3 regions of the Xenorhabdus poinarii G6 genome follow, and region 1 is predicted to be linked to each of the others. Evidence: predicted binding sites of a transcription regulator. Region 1 holds the regulator's gene; each other region holds the start of a gene.
What was found. The regulator PurR, encoded in region 1, represses purine synthesis genes. The targets are predictions, from matches to a motif close to CANGCAAACGTTTGCNTG.
Positions count from the first base shown of each region.

Region 2: the regulator PurR is predicted to act here: its motif matches at 1,887-1,904, upstream of cvpA (colicin V production protein).
Region 3: the regulator PurR is predicted to act here: its motif matches at 3,605-3,622, upstream of XPG1_RS00835 (nucleobase:cation symporter-2 family protein).

Region 1 is NZ_FO704551.1:1,530,634-1,541,455, reverse strand. Features, by position in the region: gene rnt (ribonuclease T) at 7-666, shown strand; gene XPG1_RS07140 (Grx4 family monothiol glutaredoxin) at 772-1,152, opposite strand; gene sodB (superoxide dismutase [Fe]) at 1,514-2,092, shown strand; gene purR (HTH-type transcriptional repressor PurR) at 2,664-3,689, shown strand; gene punR (DNA-binding transcriptional activator PunR) at 3,693-4,601, opposite strand; gene punC (purine nucleoside transporter PunC) at 4,725-5,891, shown strand; gene cfa (cyclopropane fatty acyl phospholipid synthase) at 6,220-7,371, shown strand; gene XPG1_RS07110 (riboflavin synthase) at 7,508-8,152, opposite strand; gene XPG1_RS07105 (MATE family efflux transporter) at 8,448-9,821, shown strand; tRNA gene XPG1_RS07100 (tRNA-Val) at 9,991-10,067, shown strand; tRNA gene XPG1_RS07095 (tRNA-Val) at 10,100-10,176, shown strand; gene pykF (pyruvate kinase PykF) at 10,670-10,822, shown strand, end outside.
Region 2 is NZ_FO704551.1:1,165,630-1,176,451, reverse strand. Features, by position in the region: gene purF (amidophosphoribosyltransferase) at 1-1,311, opposite strand, end outside; gene cvpA (colicin V production protein) at 1,344-1,832, opposite strand; gene XPG1_RS19065 (hypothetical protein) at 1,935-2,063, shown strand; gene dedD (cell division protein DedD) at 2,077-2,772, opposite strand; gene folC (bifunctional tetrahydrofolate synthase/dihydrofolate synthase) at 2,762-4,060, opposite strand; gene accD (acetyl-CoA carboxylase, carboxyltransferase subunit beta) at 4,053-5,000, opposite strand; gene XPG1_RS05415 (DedA family protein) at 5,116-5,814, opposite strand; gene truA (tRNA pseudouridine(38-40) synthase TruA) at 5,871-6,719, opposite strand; gene XPG1_RS05405 (aspartate-semialdehyde dehydrogenase) at 6,719-7,729, opposite strand; gene pdxB (4-phosphoerythronate dehydrogenase PdxB) at 7,781-8,908, opposite strand; gene XPG1_RS05395 (DMT family transporter) at 9,159-10,061, shown strand; gene XPG1_RS05390 (sensor histidine kinase) at 10,011-10,822, opposite strand, start outside.
Region 3 is NZ_FO704551.1:202,173-212,994, forward strand. Features, by position in the region: gene fabY (fatty acid biosynthesis protein FabY) at 1-237, shown strand, start outside; gene XPG1_RS00830 (AsmA family protein) at 227-2,026, opposite strand; gene XPG1_RS00835 (nucleobase:cation symporter-2 family protein) at 2,166-3,551, opposite strand; gene gltS (sodium/glutamate symporter) at 3,795-5,009, shown strand; gene recG (ATP-dependent DNA helicase RecG) at 5,121-7,202, opposite strand; gene spoT (bifunctional GTP diphosphokinase/guanosine-3',5'-bis pyrophosphate 3'-pyrophosphohydrolase) at 7,207-9,321, opposite strand; gene rpoZ (DNA-directed RNA polymerase subunit omega) at 9,340-9,615, opposite strand; gene gmk (guanylate kinase) at 9,670-10,293, opposite strand; gene ligB (NAD-dependent DNA ligase LigB) at 10,600-10,822, shown strand, end outside.

The DNA of each region.
Region 1 (10,822 bases):
AATCAGATGGCTAATCAAAACGATCTAAATATGTTAAGTGGGCGCTTTCGTGGCTACTATCCCGTTGTCATTGATGTCGAAACCGCCGGTTTTAATGCGCGGACTGACGCTTTACTTGAAATTGCGGCAATTACGTTAAAAATGGACGATAAAGGTTGGTTATCCCCTGCTGATACACTGCATTTCCATATTGAGCCTTTTGAAGGCGCTAACCTTGATCCTGCTGCTCTCGCGTTCACTGGCATTGATCCCACCAATCCTTTGCGGGGTGCCGTCAGTGAATACACGGCCTTGCATGCTATTTTCAAAATGATCCGTAATGGGATGAAAAGTGCGAATTGCCACCGCGCCATTATGGTCGCCCATAATGCTAATTTTGATCATAATTTTGTCATGGCGGCGACTGAACGTGCCAGTTTAAAACGCAATCCATTCCATCCGTTCGCGACTTTTGATACGGCTGCACTCAGTGGATTGGTTCTTGGTCAGACCATCCTAGCCAAAGCCTGCATCACCGCCGAAATTCCGTTTGACAGCAATCAGGCACATAGTGCCCTTTATGATACTGATCGAACAGCTTTACTTTTCTGCGAACTCGTCAATCGCTGGAAACGGTTAGGCGGGTGGCCACTCCCTTCCACAGAACCAGCCAGTGGCGAAGCTTAAAAAGCAAATCTCATATCAATTAATGTCATACCAGCAATAAGCCCCATCCCTGTAAAAAGGATGGGGCTATGGCAGGTTTTCATCATTCAAATGAATGATTGCTTTTTATTCTTGCTCACGATATTTATCCGCCGTCTCTTTGATCAGCGTTTGTAATTCACCGCGCTGATACATTTCAACAAGAATGTCACACCCACCGACCAATTCACCATCCATCCAAAGCTGAGGAAAAGTCGGCCAATTTGCATACTTAGGCAATTGAGCACGGATATCTGGGTTTTGCAGGATATCCACATAAGCAAAACGCTCACCACAAGCAGATAAAACCTGCACTGCCTGGGCCGAGAAACCGCAACTTGGTAGTTTAGGAGAACCTTTCATATACAGTAGAATGGGGTTTTCTCTGATCTGGCGTTCAATTTTTTCGATGACTGCCGCAACTGTTGTATCAGTAACCGTATTAGTATTCATATTAATATTTGTCATTTTTGCTTCCTTAAAACTGCAAGCGTTATTTATCAGCATCAGATAAAGATTGATTCAGAATACCATTTTCCACGCTAATTTTTCTACCGTGAACTTCACACGGCAAATTTTTGCCATGATCTGCGACAAATGACTTGGATATTTTCATGCCAACTGACTGTATTCAATCGATGTTACAGCTCAGTTCTGCGTCAGTTCGTCACGTAGTGACATCTTTTCTCCTGTTATTTAGTCGAAAAGTTGTTAAGATAATGATCAAATAAAAATACGATAATAAGTCTAAATTTGCCCGGCTCATGATTGCTCGTTTATCAGTCATGGTTTGCTGAGCCAAAAACCCAAGATTAAAAAGGAGCATGCAATGTCTTTTGAATTACCCGCATTACCTTATGCCAAAGATGCCCTGGAACCACACATTTCTGTAGAGACTCTGGAATATCACCACGGCAAACATCACAACGCTTATGTTGTCAACCTGAATAACCTGATTAAAGAGACTGAATTTGCCGGGAAATCCCTGGAAGAGATCATCAAGACATCCGAAGGTGGTATCTTCAATAATGCTGCGCAAATTTGGAACCACACTTTCTACTGGCATAGTCTATCACCAAATGGTGGCGGCGAACCAAGTGGGAAAGTGGCAGATGCTATCAATCATGCTTTTGGTTCTTTTGCCGAGTTTAAACAGCAGTTCACTGATGCCGCTCTGAAAAACTTTGGTTCTGGTTGGACTTGGTTAGTCAAAAAAACGGATGGCACTTTGGCTATCGTTAACACATCTAATGCCGCAACCCCATTGACGAGTAATGATAAACCTGTGCTGACCGTTGATGTCTGGGAGCACGCATATTACATCGATTACCGGAATGCACGGCCTCAATATCTGGAGCACTTCTGGGCATTGGTTAACTGGAAATTTGTTGAAGAAAACTTAGCTTAATTAAGCTTAGTGTTCACGCCAGTTTGAAATAACAAGGGCGGTTTTCTTTCATTTACTGAGTAACGCATACTGAAAGACCGCCCTTAAAGTCACAGATCATTAAAATAATGAGCGTGACAAATTCGTCTTTTAGATCTTTGATCAAATCAGGCAGAGGCTTCCCAGAAACACAATCATGATTAATGCGCTACCGGCCGCCAACAATCCCAACTTCAGATCTGTACTCATAGAATATCCTCTGTATAAAATTAAGACCCCCTAACACCCTAAATTTTAAGTGGTCATTCACCGTTTTACCTAAAAAGCAGACTGCAATATTTCATTCATACTCTTTATAGCATCGATTATTACTTCCACTTTTGAGCTAGATCAGACAAAATTCACGGTTCATCGCTAACTTATTGCCAACCATCACCCTATATATAAATATGTTGGCAATTGATTAACAAATATCTATACCTGATAAATTTCAAGTTACAGGGGAATGCTAGCTAATGCAGTCAACCAAACGGAAATTTGAAAGATAAAGGGTGTACAAATTTAGACCATAAGGTCAGGAGTTCTTTTTATCATGGCAACGATCAAAGATGTGGCCAAACACGCTGGTGTTTCAACCACAACCGTATCCCATGTTATCAATAAAACCCGTTTCGTCGCCGAAGATACCAAAGCTGCTGTTTGGGCGGCTATTAAGGAACTGAATTATTCGCCCAGTGCTGTTGCCCGTAGTTTAAAAGTCAACCACACCAAATCGATCGGGTTACTGGCCACATCCAGTGAGGCACCTTATTTTGCTGAGATCATAGAATCGGTTGAAAATAGCTGCTATAGCAAAGGCTATACACTGATTTTATGTAATTCTCATAACAACCTTGATAAACAAAAAGCCTATCTCGCAATGCTGGCACAAAAGCGCGTCGATGGTTTGCTGGTCATGTGTTCAGAATACCCTGAACAACTTTTAGGTATGCTAGAAGACTATCGTAATATTCCGATGGTGGTTATGGATTGGGGAGAGTCCAAAGGGGATTTCACCGATGCAATTATTGATAACGCCTTTCACGGTGGTTACCTGGCTGGCCGTTATCTTATTGAACGTGGCCACCGTGAAATTGCCTCCATTTCCGGACCGTTAGCCAGGAATACCGGAGGGGGACGCCACCACGGTTTTCTCAAGGCATTGAAAGAGGCCAACATTGCTATTCGAGATGAGTGGATTGTTCAAGGTGATTTTGAACCTGAATCCGGTTATCAGGCCATGTATAAGATCCTTAATCAGAAACATCGCCCAACCGCCGTTTTCTGTGGCGGCGACGTGATGGCAATGGGCGCAATTTGTGCTGCCGATGAGTTAGGATTGCGCGTTCCGCAAGACATTTCAATTATCGGTTACGACAATATTCGTAATGCCCGCTATTTCACGCCAGCATTAACAACCATTCATCAACCCAAAGAACGTTTAGGGCAAATGGCATTTTCGATGTTATTGGACAGAATCGTCAATAAACGTGAGGATGCACAAACTATCGAAGTCCATCCACGCCTCGTTGAACGACGCTCGGTGGCGGATGGACCTTTTATCGATTATCGCCGCTGACAGTTAACTTTCTTGCAGCCATTCAGCATTCAGCGTATTGCTATCCCCCAGGTAATCGAGTAACCAGCTTAATGCCGGAGAATGGCTTTTTTGCAACCATGTCAAGCAGCATGGACTATCAGGCAATGGTTGTTCAAGTTCGAGTGTCGTCAGCTTGCCCTTACGGATCAGCGGTAACGCCCGATGCTTGGGAACCATTCCTACACACAGTCCATCCATGAGGCAACTCAGCCCTGCATCCCAATCCGGAACAATCAACCTCCGTTGATTATCTAAAGCCCATGTATTACGTTTAGGCAAGCTGCGCGAAGTATCCTCAAGGCATAAACTGGGATAAGGCCGCATTTGATCATCATTCAATTTTCCGGATATTGCCGCCAATTCATGGCCGGGGCTGACAACGCACAGCCATGGCATGAATCCCATATCCCTGAAGCTATAGCGTTCCCCGACAGGAGAGGCTCGAGTTGCCCCTATAGCAACATCCACGCGTTCATCAACCAACGCATCCCATACCCCATTAAACACTTCAGGATAGATGAATAATTCAATATCTGGGAAATGGCGGTAGAAATCCAAAATTAGCCGAAGCGTCCGCTCTGGTTTGACAACCTGATCAACCGCAATACTGAATTGCCCCCGCCAGCCATTGGCAACTTGTTGGCACTGATGTCGGGTGTGATTCATTTTTTTGATAACAGAACGAGCTTCTTTGATAAAAATAGCCCCTGCTTCCGTGAGTTCAACATCCCGGTGACGACGTTCAAACAGTGATACTGCCAACCATTCTTCAAGCTGCTTTACCGTATAACTCACAGCAGAAGGCACGCGGTGAAGTTCTGATGCAGCCGCACTGAAACTTCCTGTTCTGGCAACAGCATTAATAACTTCCAGAGAGTATTCAGACCACATATATTTTCCTTTCAAATTTTTTCACGACATGATGCAAATATTACCGTTTCACAAGTAAAAATCATGCCATATAAAATAAGCTGAATATTTTTTTATCAACGACCACATCAAGTTGTTAATACAATGAATACACATAAAAACGCTATTCCATTCATGTTTTATCTCGCAGGTCTGAGTATGCTCGGTTACCTGGCCATCGATATGTATCTGCCCGCTTTTGATGCAATGAAAGAAGAATTGGGGACATCAACAAATGCCATTAGTGCAAGTCTCAGCATTTTTCTGGCCGGGTTTGCTTTTGCCCAGCTTTTATGGGGGCAATTGTCTGACCGCTTAGGTCGAAAGCCTGTTCTTATTATCGGACTCTCTCTGTTTTCCATTAGTTGTTTAGCTATGCTGTGGATTACTGATCCTATTCAGTTGCTTATCTTGAGATTTATGCAAGCGGTTGGGGTTTGTTCTGCGGCGGTTACCTGGCAGGCACTGGTCGTCGATAGATATGATGCAGAACAGACCAAACGTGTTTTTGCCATGATCATGCCTCTGGTTGCTCTTTCTCCGGCCCTTGCCCCTTTATTGGGAGCCTGGTTATTGACCCACAGCGGCTGGAGGATCATTTTCTTTGTTTTAATGATCGTGACACTGTTACTGCTGATACCGACATTTTTCCTGACGAGTAAGCATACGAATATTGAATCCAGAACTGAGACCAAAACAGTTTCTTTCTTTACGTTACTCGCTTCCCCGGTTTTCAGCGGAAATGTCTTGATCTATGCATCTTGCAGCGCCGGTTTTTTTGCCTGGCTAACGGGTTCACCAACCATTCTGAATAGTATGGGTTATAACGCCACCGATATTGGTCTAAGTTATATCCCCCAGACGCTGGCATTTATGATTGGTGGATATGGTTGCCGTCTCTTATTGGAAAAAGTGAAAAGTGAAACCGTATTCCCACTTTTGCTGATAGGCTATGCGGTAAGCATGACGAGTATTTACCTGATTTCTCTATCCAGCGCACCTTCATTTATCGCTATTCTTATTCCTTTTTGTGTAATGGCTGCCATGAATGGCGCATCTTATCCCATTGCCGTGGCAAATGCGCTGTCTGTGTACCCAAAGAGTAGTGGTAAAGCAGCTGCATTACAAAATGCGCTACAATTGGGATTATGTTTTGTCGCAAGTATCGTTGTTTCTCTATTTATGGAATACCCTCTTTTATCAACAGCAACCGTCATGGCATTGACTTCTGTTCCAATGGCGGTGGGTTATTGGTTACAAAAAAACAGATAAAAACCATTGGGTAGAAGCTCAATAATTTCCAAATAAATAATTACTAAAAGCATTAATATCTAAAGGTTACATTATTCCTGTAACCTTTAGTTGATTGTTTAAATATTATTTTACTCATATACTCGTATACTCATGAAGACTCAATTATTCTAATAACTTGGCATTTTAGGTTATTCATAACGCTGAATCTCTATCTAATTTCAGGATTAATAAGATATATATGATTTTTATTTCCAAATAAATTTGGATAGGTTTAATATAATAAAAATCATCAACAAATGACACTGAAGAATTCCATCACAAAAATGTTGGAGAGTTTGGAGAGTATATGAGTTCATCTTTCATTGAAGACAAAAAGTCAATCACCGATTCTTGGCACCGAATCGCTTATGAATTACTTCAGGAAGCTGATATCGAGATCAACGGCAGTCGTCCTTTTGATATAAGCATTAAAAATCCCAATTTTTATAAGCGTGTATTGAAAGAGGGTTCTCTGGGCTTGGGTGAGAGTTATATGGATGGCTGGTGGGAATGTGATCGCCTTGATATTTTCTTTTATAAAATATTACGGGCAGATCTGGAACATCGTATACCGCAAAATGCCAGAGATATTTTCAGAATAATTATTTCTCGTATGTTTAATTTACAGTCACCCAAACGGGCCTGGATTGTCGGTAAGGAACATTATAATTTAGGCAATGACCTTTTTACCCGGATGCTTGATCCTCATATGCAGTATTCTTGCGGTTATTGGAAAGAGGCCAATACACTAGAAGAAGCACAATCCCATAAGCTCCGTCTGATTTGCGAAAAACTCCAATTATCCCCTGGTATGACTTTATTGGATATCGGTTGTGGGTGGGGAGGATTAGCCGCTTATGCAGCAAAAAATTACGGTGTCTCGGTTACAGGGGTAACGATTTCAGCCGAGCAGCAAAAATATGCACAGGAACATTGCAAAGATCTCGATGTCAAAATTATCCTTGAAGATTACCGAGACCTTAACCTTCAGTTTGATCGTATCGTCTCTGTTGGTATGTTTGAGCACGTCGGTCCGAAAAATTATGACCATTACTTCAATATTGTGAAAAAAAATCTGACTCCTGATGGGCTATTCCTGCTCCATACCATCGGTTCCAATATTGATAAACTCGGCGCTGATGCCTGGATCAGTAAATATATTTTCCCGAATGGCTGCTTACCATCCATCCCTAAAATTGCCAAAGCAACCAATGGAAAGTTTATCATGGAAGACTGGCACAATTTTGGCGCAGATTATGACCGAACTCTCATGGTATGGTATGAGCGATTTATTGCCACCTGGCCTGAAATAAAAGATAACTACAGCCCGCGCTTCAAGCGAATGTTCAGCTATTACCTTAATGCCTGCGCAGGCGCATTCCGCGCAAGAGACATTCAGCTATGGCAGATAGTGTTCAGTCCACGAGGCATTGAGAAAGGATTAAGAGTTCCTAGATGAGGGACGTTCTTTTCGAAATAACGCTTCCGTTTAGCGGGAAAATGACAGAAATATTATTTCTGTATTTTCCCCATTCTATAAAAATTAGGTTTTTGTCAACGTGACAGTGTAATCTGGAAACACGTTTTGACTCTTCTTATTGCTTTTGAGCTTGTAACATTAATTTTTCCTGCTCTTTCTGGATCATAACCCGTTCAACGGTATCTACAACCGATTGAGTTTGTGGATCAATTTCAATATTAACTTTTTCTCCCAATCGTTTTTTGCCCAGGGTTGTGCGCGCCAATGTTTCCGGAATCAAATGAACACTGAAACGATTATTGACAACATCACCAATGGTCAGACTGATCCCATCAATACCAATAAATCCTTTGTGCAAGATATATTTCATCAATGACTTATCGTGAATTCGGAACCATATTTCATGGTTATTCTCCGAAGTAAATATTTTGGCAATTTCTGCGGTAGTCATGATATGACCGGACATCAAATGTCCGCCAATTTCATCACCAAATTTAGCCGCTCTTTCCAGATTGACTAAATCACCGGTTTTAAGTTCACCAAGGTTGGTTAGACGCAACGTTTCTTTCATTAAATCAAAGCTGATGAGGTCACCATCAATTTTAGTCACAGTCAGACAACAACCATTGTGGGAAACAGAAGCACCTGTCTCTATGCCGGATAATAATTCGGCCGGAAATTTAACAACATGAGTCCGAAAGTGCGTTTTTTCATCAATGGCAACTATCGGCGCTTTTCCCTGAACGATACCTGTAAACATGGTAACCTCTTAAATTATGTCATCTAACGGATTAGACCCACTCACTATGTTTAAACACAATGCTGTTTAACACACGATGCTAATTGAAAATTCTCCGGTTGAGTTTAGTTTCAGTTGAGGATTGCTTCAATCATATTGTCCTATTTGTTGAGTATAATCATCGTACAATGATTGGATTAATAAAATGAGTTCTATACAATGTGAACGCTTATAAGCGACATATTTTTCATTAACATCGTTTGCTCGCACAAATATTTCTTTTTCTCATTCATTTTCAATCAAAAAGGTGTAGTACGTGCAGAAATATTTAAATGAAGCGCGTAGTTTGCTCGCTCTGGGGATCCCCGTTGTCATTGCACAATTTTCACAAACTGCGATGGGTTTCGTCGATACAGTCATGGCTGGTAAAGCCGGGGCTGTTGAGATGTCAGCCGTTGCCGTCGGTACATCAATCTGGCTGCCAACCATTTTGTTTGGTCATGGGTTATTGCTTGCCTTGACACCGATTGTGGCACATATGAATGGATCAGGTCAGAGAAAGAATGTTGCCAGTCAAATCCAACAAGGATTCTGGCTTGCCGCTTTCCTTTCTGTCCTGACTATTGCCGTATTGTATAACAGTCGATTTATTATCGAATCACAGCATAATATTGAGCCGGCCCTGGCACAAAAAGCCACCGATTTTATCCACGCCATTATGTGGGGAGCACCAGGCTATTTGTTCTATCTCGTCTTACGCGGCCAATGCGAGGGACTATCGAAAACAAAACCAGCAATGATCATTGGTGTTGCTGGATTACTGGTGAATATTCCCGTTAACTATATTTTTATTTACGGTAAATTTGGTGCGCCTGCATTAGGCGGTGTGGGGTGCGGGGTTGCAACCGCAACGGTTTATTGGGTGATGTTCCTGTTGCTGCTTGCATTCGTAAAATTCGCCCCTTCCCAAAAGGATATCCAGACATTCCACGCTTTTGCCGCACCCAAATGGCATATGCAAAAACGGATTGTGCAACTTGGTTTACCTATTGCTTTAGCGATGTTCTTTGAGGTTACGCTATTTGCGATTGTCTCATTGTTGGTTTCTCCACTCGGTGTCGTTGCCGTTGCCGGACATCAAATCGCACTCAACTTCAGCTCCATGATGTTTATGTTCCCGTTGTCACTGGGAATAGCAGCAACCATTCGGGTCGGCTATAACCTGGGCCAACAATCAATTGAAGGTGCTAAAATAGCTGCTTACACAAGCATTATTATTGGATTAATACTGGCAGGCATAACGGCGATGTTCACCGTACTGCTACGTGAACATATTGCATTTATGTACAACGATAATCCGGAAGTCGTTATTCTTGCCTCCCATTTGATGCTATTTGCTGCTATTTACCAGCTTTCTGATGCTGTTCAGGTCATTGGATCTGGCGTATTGCGGGGATACAAAGATACCCGTTCTATTTTCTATATCACGTTTATTGCTTATTGGCTATTAGGGTTGCCCAGTGGCTACATTCTCGCGTTAACTGATTATGTTACTGAACCGATGGGGCCACAGGGTTTCTGGATTGGCTTCATTATTGGCTTAACGGCATCGGCATTGATGATGGGTTACCGTATCCTATGGACACAAAAACAACCTGCTCATTATGTTCTGAAACGTTCTACTCATTAATTTACTGTCTTTCAGTATATTAAGTTATCAGCACCAAGGGGAAAAGCAGCAAATTCACACTAAACGATGCAATTGCGAGCAATTAAACGAGAATTTGCATTTTCTCCTTGCCAGAAAGCACATCGCCCGTTAATATTCAGCCCCGTTGTCAAACACGGAAATTTAAATTGCGTCCGTAGCTCAGTTGGTTAGAGCACCACCTTGACATGGTGGGGGTCGGTGGTTCGAGTCCACTCGGACGCACCAAATATCCGGTTGATAATAAATCTATTCTATGTGCGTCCGTAGCTCAGTTGGTTAGAGCACCACCTTGACATGGTGGGGGTCGGTGGTTCGAGTCCACTCGGACGCACCATTATTCTTTGATTCTTGCACTACTCTTCTATTCTTAAATTTCTCATCCTGGTAAGATTCCGATATAGTTTCACCTATAACACGGCTGAATCAGCACACTAAAAAAAACTTTTATTCTACTTGCGCAACAACTAACGAATTTCTTTAACATGAAGTAAGGTTATTTTTCTTTTCCGTATGTAAATCTTTTCAAGAACTATTTTTTTGATTCATTTCACAGAAATTAGTCTCTATAATACGCTTATGTCATAAGTTGAATGGTTTCAGCAAACTAATTTACCGAATCCAGAAAAAATTACAGATGATTAGTCGAACTCAATCCACAGGTCTGCACAAACCTGACTTCACACAGAAAAACCATTTGACGCTTTCTGCTCTCCATTTTCTATTGCTTATTATGTTGCGCAACGACAACACCGGTGATCCCAGCATAGATAAAATCAATGGTTGGCGGTTCCCTCTTTTAACCCACAAAAACCAGTAGATAGATTGTCATGAAAAAAACCAAAATTGTTTGTACTATCGGGCCAAAAACAGAATCCGAAGAAAAATTAACCGAATTGCTTAATGCGGGCATGAATGTGATGCGCCTGAACTTTTCTCACGGTGACTACGAAGAGCACGGTCAACGCATTAAAAACATTCGC
Region 2 (10,822 bases), 370 kb from region 1:
GTATATCAGCGCATCCGCACCAATGAGCTGACGAATTTCATCCACTTCCCGGCCATGAGCAATGAGTTCATTCGCATTCGGCATATCAATACCATAAACATTCGGGAAGCGAACTTCCGGGGCAGCCGAGGCAAAGTAAACTTTCTTAGCACCCGCTTCACGCGCTAATTCAACAATCTGTTCAGACGTGGTGCCACGGACAATGGAATCATCCACCAGCAAAACATTTTTACCCCGGAATTCGGCACGATTGGCGTTTAGTTTGCGACGAACCGATTTACGCCGCTCCTGCTGACCAGGCATGATAAACGTGCGTCCGACATAGCGGTTTTTGACAAATCCCTGACGATAGGGTTTATCCAAAATGTGCGCGATTTCCAATGCGATGTCACAAGATGTTTCCGGTATGGGAATCACCACATCAATATGCAAATCTTCCCACTCGCGGGCAATCTTCTCCCCCAATGCTTTCCCCATCCGTAATCGGGCATTGTAAACTGACACTTTGTCGATAAAAGAATCCGGGCGGGCGAAATAAACAAATTCGAATAAACACGGTGTCAATGACGGATTTTCTGCACACTGGCGGGTAAACAATTGCCCGTTTTCAGTAATATAAATAGCCTCACCGGAAGCCACATCCCGCAGGAATTCGAACCCCAATGTGTCCAGTGCCACGCTTTCTGAGGCCACCATGTATTCACTACGGCCATCTTCCCGTGTTTTCTTTCCCAATACCAAAGGACGAATGCCATGTGGGTCACGAAAAGCCACCAATCCATGCCCAATGATCATGGCAACACACGCATAAGCACCCCGAATTTTTTTGTGCATTTTTGCAACTGCCGAGAAAATATCATCAGGCGACAATGGAAAATGGGGAAATTGCGTTAATTCATTGGCAAAAATATTCAGCAGGATCTCAGAATCTGAGGTGGTATTGACATGGCGACGGGCATTTTCAAACAGCATTTTTTTCAATTCATGTGCGTTTGTCAGATTGCCGTTATGTGCCAACGTGATACCAAAAGGAGAATTGACATAAAAGGGTTGTGCTTCTGACGCACTGGAACTGCCCGCCGTAGGATAACGGACATGCCCAATCCCTATCGTTCCCTGTAAACGTAACATGTGCCGTGTTTCAAACACATCTTTGACTAACCCATTAGCCTTACGTAAACGAAAGTCGTTGTTACCATCAATAGTTGCAATGCCTGCCGCATCCTGTCCACGGTGCTGAAGCACCGTTAATGCATCATAAATCGACTGGTTAACCGGTGTAAAACCGACGATACCGACAATACCGCACATATAGCCTTTCCTCATCAGCTAAGCGGAGAGATCTATCTCTCCGGCAGGAAACTCGACGCACTTTGCAGGTAGTCAAAAAACCACCTGATGATTTGACTGAATTGTGGGATCAATTGTGATTGTTGCCAATCCTGACTTTTGGGTAGTGGTGTGAAAGAGTCTGCAACAAACAGAAGCGCTGACACAATCAAGACACCGCGTAAGGCGCCAAAACAGACCCCCAAAACCCGATCAGTACCCGACAGTCCTGTTCGCTGAACCAGTGAACCAATCACATAGTTCACGACCGCGCCAACAATCAGTGTTGCAATGAATAAAATAGCAATCGCTGCTCCATTACGCACCAGCTCATCTTCAAGACGGGTAAAATATACCGCCAGATAAGTATAGAAGTGACTTGCAACAAAGAAAGCACCGCCCCACGTTATCAGGGAGAGCGCTTCACGAACAAAACCACGAATCAAACTAACCAATGCTGAGAAACCAATGATGGCAATAATCGTATAATCAATCCAGACCATATTTTTATCCAAAAACAGGCACCCGACATTCAGGTCGGGCGCATTCTAACAGAAAACGAAAACGTTTGCGTAGTAGATTTATCACGCTCATGAAAATAATTTTTGGCAAAGAAACAAACGGTATTCGCGGTGATGGGGCAATTTTTAACTGCTGTTTCCACACTGGAAAATCACCTGCCATATTTAACCCTTATTAAACTCCATGATAGCGCTTCTGGTGTGATCACGTGAAGCGCCAATCTGATTATGGCTGGTAGTTTTTGATTTGCCCGTGTAACCCGGTCATTTCTTTTAATTCGGATAAGGTGGCTGTCAGTGCCTGCTTTGATGCATTCGGCCCAACATAGATCCGCGTTAATTGCCCCTGTACCGGAGAAGCCGGAACGGTATACACCTGATGCCCAGAAAGACGCAGCCTTGCCACGATCTCTTCAACTTTATCGGCATTTTTTAATGCACCAAGTTGTACAACATAGGCACTTGCCTGAGGTGCCTGCGCTGTTGATGTCGATTTGGCTTCTGCCTGGCTTGCCGCTTTGGTCGGTGGTTCAGCTTTAGGCAATGGCTGCGTTTCCACTTTTTGCTGAGAAGGTAATTCCGCTTTTACCGCTGTCTTAGGGGCTTCCGTGGCTGAAGGTTCGACTGTCGGCTCTAATTCTGAAAACAAGGATTCGGATAACACATAATCATCCGGCCCTTGCGTTTCTAATTCCTTCACTGCTTCCCCCGCCCCTTCCGTGGGGGTCGACGGCATGTTTTGGATTAATGATGGAATCGAATCCACCTCCTCTTCATCGCCCGCTGTTGGCATCAAAGGAATAGCAGCAAATTGACTTTCATTATATTTCTTATCACCATCAAAAATGACCGGCAGCACAATCACACTCAATGCAACCAGCGCGATAGTGCCAACCAGGCGATTTTGAAATTTACTGGCCATTTTCCTTACTCCCCTCCAGTGCCTCCATAACATGCGCGACCGTGTGGAAAGAGCCACAAACCACGATGATATCCTGCACCGATGCGTCTTTTATTGCCTGTTGCCACGCCGTTTCTACATCGGGGAATGTACGGGCGTGCATAAGATGCGCAGACAGAACTTCAGCTTCTGCGCCCCTCAGCTCATGCAATGATGCGCAATACCACTCATCAATCTGCCGGGAAAGACAAGCCAGTGTTCCTGCAATGTCTTTATCGCCCAACATGCCAACGACAGCACGAATATGACTGTCTGGTGAACGCGGCAGTTCAGCCAATTTTTGTACCAGATAAGCCGCAGCATGTGGATTATGAGCCACATCCAAAATGATCAGCGGGTTTTCCCTGACAATTTGGAAACGTCCTGGGAGTCGGGCATTTCTCAGCCCTGCATGGATGGCTTGTTCGTTAATAGAACGGCTGATTTTGTCATCCTGCTGCAATAAACAGTGGATCACGCCCATCGCCGTTGCGGCATTGGCTAATGGCAGGTGAGGGACTGGCAGCGTCCGGAATTGTTGCTCACCACTGACCCAATCCCAACTATTCTCATGCTGAGTAAAATGCCAGTGAACACCACGACGAAAGAGCTTTGCCCCCAGTTCATCCGCAACATCAGCAATCGAGTGAGGCATATCATCCTCGCCGACCACGGCAAAACGCCCACGACGGAAAATGCCCGCTTTTTCCCGGCCAATATGTTCACGATCTGCACCTAACCAATCCGTATGATCCAGGGCAATACTGGTGATTGCGGCAATATCAGCATCAACGATATTGGTGGCATCCAGGCGTCCCCCTAACCCCACTTCCAGGATCACGACATCCAGCGCGGCTTCTTTAAAAAGCTGTAAGGCTGCCAATGTGCCATATTCAAAATAGGTTAATGAGATGTCACCACGTTGCGCCTCAATCGCTGCAAAGACACGGCAGAAATCGTGTTCCGTGGCTTCTTTCCCCTGAATACGTACTCTCTCGGTATAACGAACCAAATGCGGCGAGCTGTACACCCCGACTTTCAGCCCTGCGGCCAGAAAAATAGACTCCAGGGTATGGCAAGTGGTTCCCTTACCATTCGTCCCTGACACGGTGATAACTTTGGTCGCCGGATTCAGTAAATTTAACTGACGACCCAGTTCGCCTACACGTTCAAGCCCCATATCAATGGCTTTCGTATGCAGGTTTCCTAAATAGGAAAGCCACGTCGTCAGTGGCGACGTAGCTTGAGGAATTGGCAAAATATCAGACATTTTCTTTATTAGGATTGATATTGATATCAGCATCAACATCCGCAGGCTCAACAACAATGCCTTCAACTGGCTCTGCGTTTGTGCCCGGATGCGGTTTATGAGTCAGCATGGCAAGCAGACTGGCAATTTTATCACGCATTTCGGTGCGGGGAACAATCATGTCAATCGCCCCTTTTTCCACTAAGAACTCACTGCGTTGGAAGCCTTCCGGTAACTTTTCACGCACGGTTTGCTCAATGACGCGCGGGCCAGCGAAACCAATCAATGCCTTAGGTTCAGCAATATTGATATCCCCCAACATTCCCATACTGGCTGTAACCCCCCCCATTGTTGGGTTAGTCAATACACAGATATAAGGCAAACCACGCGCCTGCATTTTTGCCAGCGCCGCACTGGTTTTTGCCATCTGCATCAGTGACATCAGGGCTTCCTGCATACGTGCCCCGCCACTGGAGGCAAAACAGACGAATGGACAGTTATCTTCCAGCGCTTGTTCAACTGCACGGACAAAACGGGCACCCACAACCGATCCCATTGAACCGCCCATAAAATTAAACTCAAACGCGCCTGCCACAACCGGCATTTCATATAGCAGACCTTTCATGACGATCAGCGCATCTTTTTCTTGTGTCTGCTTCTGTGCGGCAGCCAGACGGTCTTTGTATTTTTTGATATCGCGGAATTTCAGGACATCTTTCGGTTCCAGTTCGCTTCCTAATTCGATGCCCGTCCCGGCGTCCAAAAACGAATCCAACCGCTTACGGGCTAAAATGCGCATGTGATGGTCACATTTTGGACACACTTCAAGATTACGCTCTAATTCAGCACGATAAAGTACCTGACCACAACTGTCGCATTTTGTCCAAACTCCTTCAGGTATGTTTGCCTTACGAGTTTGCATAATTTTGCTTTTATTTAGAATCTTCTCAATCCAGCTCATTAATGAACCTTTCCGTCTGAATTTGGCTGTTGCCAGTTTTTGTTTTATGTGCCATTAAACCACAATGCTATTGCCGTGTGGATAAAAAACTGCTCAAACCTGTTCGGTTATCGACTTATCTATCTGCTGTATTAGCGGCTGCATTTTTGGCGGCAGCACGGCGATGACGCCAGACCTCTATTACCCCAGGCAGAATAGAAATAATGATGATCGCAACAATCAATAATTTCAAATTCTTCTGTATGATTGGTAAATCACCGAATAAATAACCCGCATACGTGAATAATAGCACCCAGATAAATGCACCGATCACATTATAAACAGCAAAGTGCCGGTAAGACATTTTCCCCATCCCTGCAACGAACGGAGCAAACGTTCTAATAATTGGCACGAACCGAGCCAAAATGATGGCTTTTCCACCATGTTTTTCATAAAACGCGTGGGTTTTCTCTAAATAACTCCGCCGAAAAATTTTTGAATTTGGGCGCGTAAACAGTTTCTCACCAAAAATGCGACCAATGGTATAGTTTACTGCGTCACCAATAATCGCGGCGGTCAGGATTAAAGCCACCACAATGTGTACATTAAGGTCATTCGAGTCTAATGCCGATAGTGCCCCCGCGACAAATAGCAAAGAGTCGCCCGGCAAAAATGGGGTCACCACCAAACCAGTCTCACAAAACACAATCAGGAATAAGATGGCATATACCCAATGACCGTAATTCGCCACTAATTCCTTCAAATGAGCATCTATGTGTAAAATAAAATCGATGATGAATTTTGCAAAATCGACAAAATGAGTCAAAAACTCCATAATATTCCTCGTGATGATCAAACATCCCTGTCATTATTCGAAAGTATCCGATGAAATTATTTACCGGAAACGAAATGAGTTTCCAGAAACAAAGGCCCCATCATAGGTTCAGGTAAACCGAAACACGCAGGATAATCCACAGCAACTAAATATAAACCTTCCGCCTTCGCGGTAGCGGCCGCTTTTGTCCTGTCTTTCAGTGCCAATAATTCCGCCATCCAGCCAATGTCCTGATTTCCGCAGCCAATTTCCAGCAAACTGCCCACAATATTACGCACCATGTGATGAACAAACGCATTCGCTTTAATGTCCACGACAATATAATGCCCGTGCCGACTCACGTTAATATGCATCATATTACGCCACGGTGAATTAGACTGACATTGTACCGCCCGAAAAGAAGTAAAGTCATTTTCGCCCAACAAGCACTGGGCGGCTTCATGCATTTTTCTCTCATCCAGTGGATAATGAAAATGCGTCACCCCCTGTGCCAATATGGCGGGACGGTAGCGATGATTGAAAATCACATAGCGGTAACGGCGGGCTGTTGCGCTGAAACGAGCATGAAATGCCTCATCGACGGTTTTAACCCAACGAACGGCAATATCCGGCGGTAAATGGGTATTCACGCCCATTGTCCAGGCCGCATCTTTACGTTGTGCCGCAGTCTCAAAATGGACGACCTGCCCGGTGGCATGTACCCCGGCATCGGTTCTCCCAGCACAAAAAACGGAAATTGGCGCATCTGCAACGTTAGACAGCGCTTTTTCCAAACAGGCCTGTACGCTTTTCACTTCTTGTTGACGCTGCCAACCATAATATCGACTGCCGTCATATTCAATCCCCAGGGCAATTTTTACTTTCTTTGCTACTGGCACAGACTGACTCAGCGCTGTATCAGACATCAGTAAAATTGCTCCTGCATCAGTTTTTCTGCCACTTCAACCGCCATTAATGCGCCACCAAAACGGATGTTATCGGCCACCGACCAAAATTGCAGCATGTCCGGCATACCGTAATCATGACGCAGACAACCTATGCTTAAATTATCACTGCCTGAAGCATCAGTGACCTGAGTCGGATAATCCCCGTCTTCTGAAACTTGAATTTCCTCAAAGCGTTCAAATTCACTGCGTGCTTCTTCTACACCAACCGGTCGTAATGTTTCCACGCTCACCATCTGCGCAATGCCGTAGAAAGCGGAGGACTGGACACAACTAACTGAAATGGGCAATCCGTCATCCTGCAATACTCTGCGGATCTGATCGACAATACGACGCTCTTCACGCACGATACCATCGGCATCTGGCAATAAAGGCAGTAAGTTAAACGCCAATTGTTTGCTGAAACGACCTTCATCCGGTGGAATGCCATTTAATAAACGGGCACTCTGCCCCGCCAGTTCATCAATGGCGGCTTTGCCATGAACGGAAACGGGCAATATATTGGTCAACTGCAAACGGGCGATGCCAGCGACATCAATCAAGGGTTTGATGGCCGTCAACACCTGACTGGTGGCGCTATCTGCCACCGCAATGATGTTGCGGTTACGGTATTCAGCCAATGCATATGGGTTAACACCGGGAACGACCAACGGCACATCGGGCTCAGCCGCAAATAAGCCGCTGCAATCGATCACTAAGCAACCGGCTTCTGTTGCTTTTTCAATATGCTGAGCGGTTGTTTCCATCGTCGCAGCAAAAAAAGCCAGTTGTACCTGTGACCAGTCAAATTCTGCCGCGTCACGGACAGTCAGGTTTTTTCCGTTAAAACGTCGGATCTTTCCGATACTTTGTTCACTGGCAAAAAGATGCAGTTCACCAACCGGAAATTGACGTGCCTGTAATAACGTCAATATCGCTTCACCTACTGCGCCTGTTGCACCCAAAAGCGCAATATTCCAGCCTTCTGACATGTTGGTTTTCTCCACTTCTCTTATTTGTTGACAAGCAGGATTCTGCCTGCCTTAAATCACTTTTGCATTAAATCCAATTTTGGACAGTAATTGAGCGCTCTCGACTGAGTCACACTGCACGGTCAATGAAGACCATTCCCGACGTTCCGGATAGTGCTTACGTAACTGATCAAAAGCGCCCTCTTGATCTGCAACCTGACGTAAGGGTGCATCATCACGGCGCACATCATACACTAAATGTATCAAACGCTTGAGAACGCGTTGTGTCACCTCTCCCCGCACCGTCACCTGACTGAAATCGGGCGTCGGCAACAGATCAGCCAGCGCCGTCTTACGGGGTTGCCCCAGAAATTCACAATAGGCTTCAAAAACCTGGGTTGTTCCCCGTGCTTTGCCTTCCAGGGTATAACCCGCAATATGGGGGGTAGCAATATCCACTAAGGCCAACAAAGGTAAAGAAAGATTAGGCTCAGGCTCCCAAACATCCAGCACGACACGTAATTTTTTCCCCTTTTGCAGTATGGAGAGTAATGCCTGATTATCAACCACTTCCCCTCGGCTGGCATTGATTAAAATACGGTTATCCGGTAATGCAGCAAGTAATTCTGCATCCGCTAAATGATAGGTCTGGTATGGGCCAGATGGATTCAGTGGGGTATGAAAAGTCAGAATATCCGCTTCGTTCACCAATTTGTCTAAAGGCCAAAATTCGCCTTCATCACCCCGATCGGCGCGGGGTGGATCGCACAATAATGTCTTCACACCTAAAGCCGCCAGACGGTCGGCCAGGCGCCCGCCAACATTGCCAACACCAACAATACCGACGGTTTTATCCTTGAGCTGAAATTGATCTTGTTCAGCCAATAGCATCAGCGCTGAAAAAACATACTCAACGACGGCGATGGCATTACATCCGGGGGCGGCGGAAAAACCAATCCCGGCCTGAATCAACCACGGCTGATCGACATGATCCATTCCCGCGGTGGCGGTTCCCACAAATTTTACCGAACTACCCTGCAATAAGGATTCATTGACTTTAGTGACAGAGCGAACCATAAAGGCATCGGCATCTTCCAAAACCCCGGCCGGCACTGGACGTCCCGGAATTGCCTGTACTTCACCCAATTGCTGAAAGAGTTGTTCAGCATAAGGCATATTTTCATCAACCAAAATTTTCACTTTTCTCATCCAACGGCTTCAATAGGCGTGATCTGCTATTCTGCCACTTTATCCCCATAAAACCTATATCCCCCTCTCCCCAATCAACTGCGATTGGCCCGATACGAATGATCCTGCACTTTCTTTTCTTTCTTTTTTTTCACGGTGCGCGGGGGAAGAAATGCAGCCTGCAGTGTGATGAAGGGATATATAATCAAGTCGGCCGCTGCTAAACTCATCACACAATACACAGACAAGATTATCCCATCCCATGAAGAATTTATTATTCCCCCTCATCGCTGTCCTGATTTGGTCAATCAATGCCGTTGTCAGTAAAGCGGCAGCCACTGTGATTGAACCCGCCGCCATTGCTTTCTATCGCTGGTTCATTGCCTTTCTGGTCTTAACACCTTTTGTTTTATTACCCGTCCTGCGCCAACGAAAAAGGATCGCTCACTATTGGTGGAAATTATTGATTCTGGGATCACTGGGCATGGTGCTTAATCAAAGCCTGGCGTATTACGCCGCTCATACTGTCAGTGCAACCATCATCGGCATTTTCACTTCCCTCATTCCATTACTGACCGTCATTATTAGTCTCTTCGCTTTACGGGTCACGCCGACTGTTGGTATCACTCTTGGCACGGTATTGTCTTTGTTCGGCCTCACCTGGCTGGTCAGTAAAGGAGAACCTGCTTCCCTATTGCAACATGGTATGGGGATCGGTGAAGTCATGATGTTGATTGCCGCAGCCTCTTATGCTTTATATGGCGTTTTAACAAAACGTTGGGCTATTCCATTAGCTAACTGGCACTCACTCTATGTACAAATTGGATTTGGGGTTTTATTGCTGCTGCCCAATTTCATGATGTCAGACAATATTCAGTTAACAAACGATAATATTTCCCTTGTGCTATTTGCCGGTATCCCGGCATCCGTTATTGCCCCCTATTTATGGATACAGGGCGTCATTCGCATTGGCGCAAATATGACGTCTATTTTTATGAACCTGGCACCGGTATTAACGGCCGTCATTGCGATTCTGGTTCTCCATGAAAAGATGCACAGTTATCACATTATCGGGGGAAGTATTGTGCTGGTGGGCGTTATTCTGGCTCAACAATTACGTACCCCGCTCACGCGCAGAAAGCCTGAATATAATCCGCACCCGTAATCCCCCCAATATTTCACTGGGTAATAGCTGAAGCGTCGCACCATGATACAGGCTGATTTCTTTAACAAGAGTCAGCCCCAATCCTGCCCCCTCCAGCCCGGCAGCATTATCTAAACGATGAAACGCCATCAACGATTGATGAATATTTTCCTGATCGATACCCGATCCTGAATCATCAATTTCCAGGCAGCCGTGTTTGTTATCTGCCATGATGCTGACTCTAGCAGTCACTACCCCCATTGGCGGGGTATATTTGATGGCATTGTCCAATAAATTGGCGCACATTTCCGTTAATAACAGCGGGTCCCCTTTGATCCACAATACATTTTCGCCTTCATAGCCCAGGTCAATACCTTTACTTTCTGCCTGCGGTAAGCGGGACAAACAAGCCTGTTGCAATAGCGCCACGATATTGACTGGCTGATAATCGGGGATGGCTTCTTGTGCATGCGCCTTGAGCTGAGAAAGCCGCAGTAAGCGATCGGTCAGCAAGATCATGTTATCCAGACTCTTATCAATCGACGCCAGTATGTTATCCCGCTGTGCTTGATTTTGATCACTGCGAGCGACCGCAACCTGCATTTTTAATACCGTTAACGGTGTTCTCAATTGATGAGAAGCATCTGCACTGAATCGTTCTTGACGTCCGACCATGAATTTCAGCCTTTCAATATATCGATTAAGCGCTTGAAGCAACGGAGAAATTTCAGACCATAGTAAAATATTGGGCAAGGGTGTCAGATCATTCGCGGCGCGGCGAA
Region 3 (10,822 bases), 1.3 Mb from region 1:
CAATTGGGGGGGGATATCATTTTGGTCGATGCCAATATTCGTTATCGGCAGCCGATTACCGGGCGTCCCAGTGCAACGGCAGATTTTAATAACATGAGCGGCGATCTTGCCCGTCTTGCCCGTGGCAACAAAGCGCGGGTAAAAGTGGAAGTGCAGGTCAGCGGTGAACACGGCGTAGGTAGCGTGTTCACCGGTACTTATATTGTCCTGCCTCCCGAGCGTTTTGCTACAACCTGATTTTGGCGCAGGTTTGCTTCTCTCCGGTTTGATGTTCCTCGGTGTGAGGGGCTGTTGTTGCGTGATGAGCTTCAGGGTTATCGACGGAAGAAGGTGTGGTTGGAATACAGCGACTCGTTGAGATCAAGCCTTGCTCAATAGATTGTGATTCTTTTTCTGATGATGTGTTTTCTGCCACTAATGTGCCGTTAATGGTTTCTTTCACATTGTCAGCAGAGAGATCCCCCGTAATGGCGAGTGAAAAATTGCCCTCTCCCTGCATATTGAGTGGCACCCAACCCCATTGTGGCAAGATCCTGAAATCCGCATTCATCCCTTTGAAACTAAGATGAAAAGGCATTTGAGTGGTGTGCTGTTCAATGGTGCCTGTCGCTTGCAGTAGCCCTTCACCGGTAAAGCTATTCAATTTATTAATGCTGATTTTGTTATCCATGGCATGGAGTTGCAGATAAGGGCGGGCGACTTCGATTTTGTTAAATGTCCCTGCGGCCGCTTGCAGAGAAGCCTGGCCATGCCATAATCCCCATTGGCCATTTTTTAAGATATCCATATTGTCAATGTGCGCAGTCAGGGTTGTGAGCTGGAACGGGAAATCAGGATTGGTATCAATCAGTAGCGTATTATTGATATTAATATCATGAAGTTTTAGACCTGAAATCCATTCCGGCGCCGGTTGTTTGATCGCATTGAGCCATGTGGACGGCAGCACATAAAGTAGACCCGTCACAGAGCTGTTTTTAAGGGTCAGCAGCCGATTTTTACGATCCCATTCAGACTGGATATTGAACAAGCCTTTTTGATAATGGGTGGTCAGGTTATCAATAGCGAAAATGTCCCCTGAAAAACGGAATTTTCCAAGCGTGTCGCTGAACAGTTCATTGTCCAGCGTCATGTTCATCACATTGAAGTCAATCAATCCATCGTTGGTCTCCCAGCTGCCATTGACCAATCCCAGATTTTTCATGGTGCTGCTCAGATAATCGACAGACCAGTTTTGTCCTTGCAGCTTGGCATTGGTGATGTTGAGATCGTTGACATATGTTGCCGGAAGCTGGCTGATTTTTTTCTTTAACTCGCTTAGCGTCATCGGCGTTTGCCAGCGAATGTCACTGATCAGAAGATTATTCCAATGCCAGCTATTGTCGGGTCGTTGTTGCCCATTACCCGACAGGAAGCCGCGCAAAAATGTTGCGCCGAAAGAGTCGATAGTGAGTGTTTGATTCTGATAATGGCCCTGTATTACCAAATTTTCAACCGGGATACCGTTGAAACGGAATGTACTGGCGCTGAATTGATATTTTCCATGCCCAAACACGTTACCCACATCAGGAGACCAGGGCGTCATTCCACCCGTGATATTTTCTCCCTGAATGTGCGTATTGGCATTATCTAGCTGAACGTTCATCTGGTTCAGTTGCAGAATATCCGCCTGTAAGGGGAAAGGAAATGAGGCGCCGGACAATGTCACCGCGCCTTGTTGCAATGTCAGCCGGTGGAGGTTGTTGAGAGACAGTAAATGCGGCCATTTGAAATCGAGAGAAATGGTTTCGGCGGTGAGAGAGAAAGGCCCCTGTGTGTCACGAATATCAACATGATTAACGATTAAGGTCGCCGGTTGTAACCAGCTATGGCTGATGCTGTCGATGCTGACTTGATAATGCCCTTGTTTGTTGAGCCATTGGCTTAACTGTTTGGCTCCCCAATGCGTCTGAATAACCGCATAGATAACGATGATTGCTAAAACCAGCAATAATAGAAGAGCAACAAACGATTTCCCTAACCACCTCATTATTTCACCTCAGCTTAACCTTCCAATAGAAACTCTTTTATGCCGTAAAACGGGTTGTCACTCAATAGGTGATTCAGATAAAACATGATTTATCCCTCCTGCGGATAACGCCGGAGGGAAAATGCAGATAAAATAAAGGTTATTTTTCCTGAGGGAAAATCAGGTTGAGTAGAATAGCCGTCAGTCCCCCTGCGGCAATGCCTGAAGAGAGTAAATTTTTCACCCAATCAGGGGCAAACTGCAAAATCAGCGGTTGTTGAGAGACGCCTAACCCAACGGCCAGAGACAGTGCGATAATCATAATAGAACGGCGATTAAGTGGCTCACGGGAAACGATTCTGACGCCAGAGGCCGCGATGGTGCCAAACATCACAATCGTTGCGCCTCCCAGAACGGGTTCGGGAATATGCTGAACAAAACCCGCTACGGCGGGGAACAATCCTAATATCATCAACATCGAAGCAATAATATAACCCACATAGCGGCTGGCAACGCCAGTAAGCTGGATCACACCATTGTTCTGACCAAAACAAGAATTCGGAAACGTGTTGAACACCGCGGAAACCATGGAGTTGAGACCGTTTGCCAGCACGCCACCCTTGAGACGTTTCATATAGAGAGGGCCGCTGACAGGCTGCCCGGAGACATCCGACGTTGCTGTAATATCGCCAATTGTTTCCAGCGAGGTCACCATAAAAATTAGAATAAGTGGGATTAACAGATGCCAATCAAAAGACAGTCCATAATAAAATGGGGATGGAATCGACATGATTGGCCTCTCTTCTTTGGGGGCTGAGAGGGGTAGCATATCCATGTACCAGGCCACTAGATAACCGACTGCCATGGCAATCACCAGGGAGGCGATGCGCAGATAAGGGTTATTTTGGCGATTGAGCAACACGATCACACCAAGAACAATCCCCGCTAACAGTAAGTTTTCGGGGGCGCCGAATGTACCGTTCTGAATAGCAGAATAACCGCCGCCTATTGACGTTAATCCAACTTGAATTAACGACAAGCCAATAATCATCACCACGATCCCGGAGACTAAAGGGGTAATAATCCGTCTTGCTAAATGCAGTACACGTGAGAGTAGCACTTCTGTCGTTGAAGCGAGCATCAGCGTGCCGAATAAGGTTGCCATCATGGTTGGAATATCAGCTCCCCCATTTTTCAATGCCAGCCCCCCCATGATAAGTGGAGCGACAAAATTAAAACTGGTGCCCTGAATTGAAAGCAAGCCTGAGCCAATTGGCCCCCAGGAGCGAATTTGAATCAGTGATGCTAAGCCAGAGGCAAACAGGGACATACTGATAATACGTTGAGTATCTTGTTCAGGCAGTCCTAACGCCTGACAAATCAACATCGCTGGCGTAATGACGGCCACAAACATGGCCAGTAAATGTTGGCAAGCCGCAAATATGGCATGTGGTAGTGGGGGTTTTGCTTCCAGTTGATAGATAAGTTCATTGTCTGATGGATGAGGCACATCGAATGAATCGGATTCACGGGGTAAATTGACCATGTTGTGAAATTCCAGATGGACAAAAAAGAGCGATTTTAATGATCTGCACAATTAAAGCAATCGTTTGCGTTGAATTTTCATAATAGAACAGAACTTTATTGAGTCACATTTTTAAACGTTTTAACTTGTGTTTATGAGCGAATTTCTTTCTAATCCAACCCTTACCTGCTCTTGGCGTTCTTATAGGATGATTATAACGTCACATTGACTTTACATAATTTTAACAATATATGAGGTACATGAATGTATCATCTGGATATTTATGGCACGCTTGTTGCTGCCACACTGGTTTTGTTACTAGGAAGAAAGCTCGTAAAATCAGTCCCATTCCTTAAAAAATATACGATCCCTGAGCCGGTCGCAGGTGGATTACTCGTTGCTTTCGTTTTATTGGCGATGAAACAATCCATGGGTTGGGAAGTCAGTTTTGACTTATCCCTCCAGGTACCCCTCATGTTAATGTTCTTTGCCACAATTGGCCTGAACGCTAACCTTGCCAGCCTGAAAGCAGGCGGAAAATTTTTGGTTATTTTTGTTTTCGTGGTGGTTGGCCTGTTATTGGTACAAAACACCGTGGGTATCGCATTGGCGAAAATGCTTGGCCTTGACCCGTTGATGGGATTGCTGGCAGGTTCCATTACCCTTTCGGGTGGACATGGAACCGGAGCGGCCTGGGGCAAAGTATTTGCAGAGCGTTATGGCTTTGAAAATGCGACAGAGGTAGCGATGGCATGTGCGACATTCGGCCTGGTATTGGGTGGGCTGATTGGCGGCCCGGTTGCCCGGTTACTGGTAAAAAATACCCAAACACCCGGATTGGAAGTCGAAGAAAATGAGATCCCAACAGCATTTGAGAAGCCTTATACTGGCCGGCTTATCACGCCATTAGTGATGCTGGAAACCATTGCCATGATCTCCATTTGTTTGTTGGTGGGACGTTTTATTGAGAATCAGCTAGAAGGCACGAGTTTTGAATTACCAACCTTTGTCTGTGTTCTGTTTGTGGGTGTGATTCTCAGTAATGGGCTGTCCTTCCTGGGTTTTTATCGGGTATTTGACAGAGCGGTTTCGGTTTTGGGGAACGTCAGTTTGTCGTTGTTCCTGGCTATGGCATTGATGAGCCTGAAATTGTGGCAGTTGGCTTCCCTTGCGCTGCCTATGTTAATCATCCTTACCGTGCAGACGGTGGTGATGGCTTTATATGCTATTTTTGTCACTTACCGCATTATGGGCAAAAATTTTGATGCCGCCGTCTTGTCAGCCGGTCACTGTGGTTTTGGCCTGGGAGCAACGCCAACGGCTATCGCTAATATGCAAGCGATTACTGACCGTTTTGGGCCATCGCATGTGGCATTCTTACTCGTGCCAATGGTGGGCGCGTTCTTTATTGATATCGTGAATGCGGCTGTCATCAAATTGTATTTGTTGCTGCCCATATTTCCAACGATAGCTGGTTAGCGAATTCATAACTAACTTGTTGATCTATTGACGATATGCCGCTGACATGTTCAGCGGCATTTTTTATTTATCCTGACGGTTTTTTCCACCTGATTATTTGGAGGTTGGCGTTTACGCATGACTATATTGGGCACTATCCGGCAACCAGCGTTCAATTAATGCCTTGGCATGTTCAGGATAGTGCTGGTGGAGATAGCGCGCAATACGCTGAACGTCGGGCAGCATATTTTGATCTCGTAATAAATCCGCGATCCTGAATTCGGCATTACCCGTTTGGCGGGTACCCAATAATTCGCCCGGCCCGCGGATCTCCAAATCTTTTTGAGCAATGACAAAACCATCATGACTGTCCCGTAATACTTGCAGGCGAATTCTGGCTGTATTGGTCAGTGGAGTTTTATAGAGCAGGACACAGTGTGAGGCCGTGGCACCACGACCGACACGGCCACGAAGCTGATGTAACTGAGCCAATCCGAGGCGTTCAGGGTTGTCGATAATCATCAGGCTGGCATTGGGCACATCAACCCCGACTTCGATCACCGTAGTGGCAACCAACAGTTGGAGTTCACCTTGCTTGAAGGCCGCCATGATGGCCTGTTTTTCGGCTGATTTCATTCGTCCATGCACCAAGCCAATTTTTAGCTCAGGTAATGCCAGTACCAGTTCTTCATGGGTCACTTGAGCTGCCTGCGCTTCCAAAACTTCAGAATCTTCTATCAAAGTACAAACCCAGTAAGCCTGACGCCCTTCATCCAAACAGGCGTTTTTGATGCGTTGGATAATGTCATTGCGGCGGGTATCAGGGATAGCAACGGTTGTAACAGGTGTTCGCCCTGGTGGTAATTCATCAATAATAGAGGTATCCAGATCGGCATAGGCGGTCATTGCCAATGTACGCGGAATCGGCGTTGCGGTCATGATCAATTGGTGGGGATGGAAGCCTTGTTCGCGCCCCTTCTCCCACAAGGCGAGGCGTTGATGTACACCGAATCGGTGTTGCTCATCAATGATAACCAGCGCCAATCCGGCGAACTTGACCTGATCCTGAAACATGGCATGAGTGCCCACCACCATGTTCACCTGGCCACTTGCTATCGCTTCTTGCTGCGCTTGACGCGCTTTACCTTTTTGTTTACCGGCCAACCAGCCAACTTGAATACCGAGTGGCTCAAGCCATTGACGGAAGGTATTGGCATGTTGTTCTGCCAGCAGTTCGGTGGGCGCCATCAATGCCACTTGCTTACCGTGAACAATGGCACGGACAGCTGCCAGTGCTGCCACCAATGTTTTCCCCGAACCGACATCCCCTTGTATCAGGCGCATCATGGGAACATTTTTTTCTAAATCATGTTCTATTTCTGCAACGACACGGGCTTGGGCACCTGTTGGGGAGAAGGGTAACTGGCTCAGGAATTGCTGTTTTAGTGAATCATCGGCTGTAAGTGGTTGGGCGTGAAAACGTTGTGCTCCGGCTCTGACCGCCAGCATACTCAAATGATGTGCCAACAACTCTTCCAAAATTAACCTGCGTTGGGCAGGATGTCGGCCATTTTCCAGCTCAGTCAGAGAAATATCCGGGGGGGGATAATGTAATATGTGCAGCGCGTTGGGCAGGCTGATGAGATTCCGGCTGAACTCTGCCGGCAGTAACTCATTAATGGCGCAAGTGTCCAATATTTCCAGTGCTTGTTCGATGAGCTTTCGCAGCGTGGTTTGGCGCACACCGTCGGTCGTGGGATAGATGGGGGTTAATGTTTCTTGTAGTTGAACCGAATCAGCGTGCTGCTGGACTTTATATTCTGGATGAATGATCTCTGGCCCTTGATTTCCGCGCCGGATTTCACCATAGGCAACAATGTGTTTTCCATCAGCCAGGTTATTTTTCATGGCAGCTGTAAAATTGAAAAAACGCAGAGTCAATATGCCAGTACCATCGCTGATTTGGCAGGTCATGATGCGCCGCCGCCCAAAAATCACATGAGTGCGCAATACCTGACCTGTTACCGTGGCATAAATACCGGGCTGTAATTCATTAATGGAATACAGACGGGTTTGATCCTCATAGCGGAGAGGTAAGTGCAAAAGTAAATCTTGTAGATTGACCAACCCTAATTTGGCAAGTTTGGTGACCTGACTGGTTCCAACACCACGCAGAGTGGTTAAGGGGATGGCATCAAGTAGTTGGCCTTTCATGTGATCAGTTTCGGTTGCGGCTGACTCGCATCACATCTGGCATGACACGTATCTTACGCATAATATTTGCCAACTGGATACGGTCTTTGGTCGTCAGCCTGATGAAAGCACAATAAACCCGGCCATCCTTTTCCTCCGTATTCATGCTTTGAATGTTGGAGTTTGCGTCATTAATGGCTGCGGTTAGATTCGCTAGGGCGCCTTGATGGTTAAACATATCGACTTTAATTTCAGCAATAAAGTCGCTGTTAATCTCTTTATCCCACTCAACCGGCATGAATTTTTCCGGTTCCTTCTGATATCCACGGATATTTCGACAGGATTCGTGATGGATCACCAGACCTTTTCCGGGGCTAATGTGGGCAATGATCGGGTCACCCGGGATTGGACGACAGCATTTGGCAAAGGTAATCAAAATACCGTCAGCACCCTTGATAGGCAGTTTTCGGGTCGCATTGCTGTTATTGTTTGGCGTTTTCTCCGCTGAACCCAGTAATAAATTGCGGGCAACAACCACACTCATGGCGTTACCCAACCCGATTTCTGCCAGTAAATCATCCAACGTGGCGAGCTTCATTCTTGATAGCTCCTTATGGATATTTTCTTGCGGTATATCGGTGACTTTTGTGCCGTTACCAAGTGCATGATTGAGCAGACGACGCCCCAGGCTAATAGAATCATCCCGTTTTAAATTTTTCAGTAACTGACGAATTTTAGCCCGTGCTTTAGAGCTGACGACAAAGTTCAGCCAGGCCGCATTCGGGCGAGCGCCCGGCGCCGTGATAATTTCAACCGTTTGTCCACTGCTGAGCGTTTGTGAAAGAGGATAGGGCAGACGATCAACGCGTGCGCCAACACAGGCGTGACCGATATCCGTATGAACAGCATAGGCAAAATCGACCGGTGTTGCACTGGCCGGTAATTCAACAATTCGTCCTTCTGGGGTAAAAACGTAAATCTCATCAGGAAACAAATCAGATTTCACGCTTTCAATAAATTCAAAAGAGCTGCCGGCGCTTTGCTGGAGTTCCAACAAGCTCTGCATCCAGCGCTGAGCACGAACTTGCGCCGTTGTCCCGGATTCTCCTTGTTCTTTGTAAGCCCAGTGTGCGGCGACCCCCATTTCTGCCATCTGATCCATATCTTCGGTACGGATCTGTACTTCGACCGGGACGCCATGTGGGCCGATCAGCGATGTGTGTAGAGATTGATAGCCGTTGGCTTTGGGGATAGCAATATAATCTTTTACTCTGCCGGGACGCGGTTTGTACAGACTGTGCATTTGTCCGAGTACGCGGTAGCAGGTATCAAGATTGCTGACGATGACCCGAAAGGCGTAAATATCCATGATTGAATGGAAACGCTGTTCTTTTAGGCGCATCTTACGATAGATCGAATAGAGATGTTTTTCGCGGCCACTGACAGTACATTCAATACCGGCGTCCGTTAATCTGCCTTCAATCTCCGACAGAATTTTTTGGATCATCTCCTTGCGATTGCCGCGGGCGGCTTTCACAACCTCTTTAATGACGCGGTAACGGTTTGGGTATAGCGCTTCAAAGCCAAGTTCTTCCAGCTCCGTTTTTAGGTGATGAATCCCTAAACGGTGAGCCAGCGGACTATAAATTTCTAGCGTTTCCCTGGCAATGCGCCGTCGTTTATCGGGGCGCAGGGAGCCAAGGGTTCGCATATTGTGTGTGCGGTCTGCCAGTTTGATCAAAATGACGCGGATATCCTGCACCATCGCCATGATCATTTTGCGGAAGTTTTCAGCCTGCGCTTCCTTTTTGTCACGGAAGTTCAGCTTATCCAGCTTAGATACACCTTCCACCAATCCGGCAACAGTTGAGCCAAAAAGCTGTTCTATATCCTGAAATGTTGCAGGCGTATCTTCGATGACATCATGTAGCAGCGCCGCCATGAGTGTTTCATGGTCAAGTCGCATTTCAGCCAGAATACAGGAAACGGCGACGGGATGAGTGATGTATGGCTCACCGCTGGAGCGGGTTTGCCCTTCATGGGCATCCCGCGCGACGATATAAGCCTGTTTAAGCAGATCGATTTGATCTTCAGGCAAATATTTCAGAACCAGCTGATTCAGGCTTTCAAACAGGTACAAGGCAGACCTACCGTAAAATTAACGACGACCTTCAGCGATGGCAGAAACAGCTTTAATTTCGGCAGCTTCTTGCTCTTTTTGTTCCTGACGTTCACGTACATCAAGGATCTTATTGTTGATGAGGCCTTGCTCGATTTCACGCAGAGCGATAACCGTCGTCTTATCGTTTTCTTCTGCAACAAGGGGATCTTTGCCACCTACTTGCAACTGGCGTGCTCGGCGAGCAGCGACCAACACAAGGTCAAAACGGTTACCAATTTTTTCTACTGCGTCTTGAACAGTTACGCGTGCCATATGTGTGCTACTCCACTGGTAAATAAATGACTGGGCATAATACTGAAACTTGGTTCAGTCTGCCAATAATTTGCTGATTAAGGCATCATGCCGCTGAATCTGACGATCTAATCGTAGACGTTCTGAACGAATAATGGATTGTAAATCGGCCAGTGCCGTATTGAAATCATCGTTGATGATAACGTAATCATATTCGTTATAATGTTCCATCTCCGCAACAGCCTGAGCCATCCGTTTAGCAATGACTTCTTCGCTGTCCTGACCGCGTCCGCGCAGGCGGCGGAGCAATTCTTCCCTGGAGGGGGGCAGAATGAAAATGCTGCGAGCGGCTGGCATCTTCTGGCGGATTTGTTGTGCACCTTGCCAGTCAATATCAAGAAAAACATCCACCCCGCTGGCGAGTGTATCTTCAATGACTTTTCGGGATGTGCCGTAATAGTTACCAAAAACACAGGCATATTCCAAAAAATCATCATGGCTGATCATCTTTTGAAATTCATCCACCGTGGTGAAAAAATAATGTTCACCATGATTTTCGCCTGGACGAGCCTGACGTGTCGTATGTGAAACAGAAACCTGTGTGTCATACAAAGGCTGAGTCTTTAATAAAGCCTGAATAAGGCTTGATTTGCCTGCTCCACTCGGCGCAGAAACAATATATAACGTTCCTTGGTTCATGATGATTTCTTGAGTGATTGGGTATAAATAGGTGCACACGCGAGAATATAAAATCCCATATAGTATACACGGATACGTTAATCCATGCAGCGTTACAATACATGCCAACGGACGTTTCAACAAAATTTTTTATTAACACATTGGCATTAATTGAACATTCTGCGAAACAATTTGAGTAAAAATAAGCTGTTGCAGAAATTGTTCATTTATTTTTTGAAACACACCGCAAACTTATCTTTTCCACCTTGGTAAATATTTTTCCGCTTTTTATTCTGTGCCCGTGTATTAGGAAGCGACGGAGCAAGGATGCTTAATTTTCTCATCAGTTTTCTCATAACAGTATGGCTACTGTTATTTGGCATACCCGTAGCCTTTGCAAACAACAAGGGCCATTGTCCTGAATGGCCACAAGAAAAACTTCAGCATGAAACTCACGCTCTAACAACGCGGGTAGCTGAGTGGAATCGGCTCTATCACCAGCAGGGTATGAGTGACATAGATGATGAAATCTATGATCAATTACTGGAAA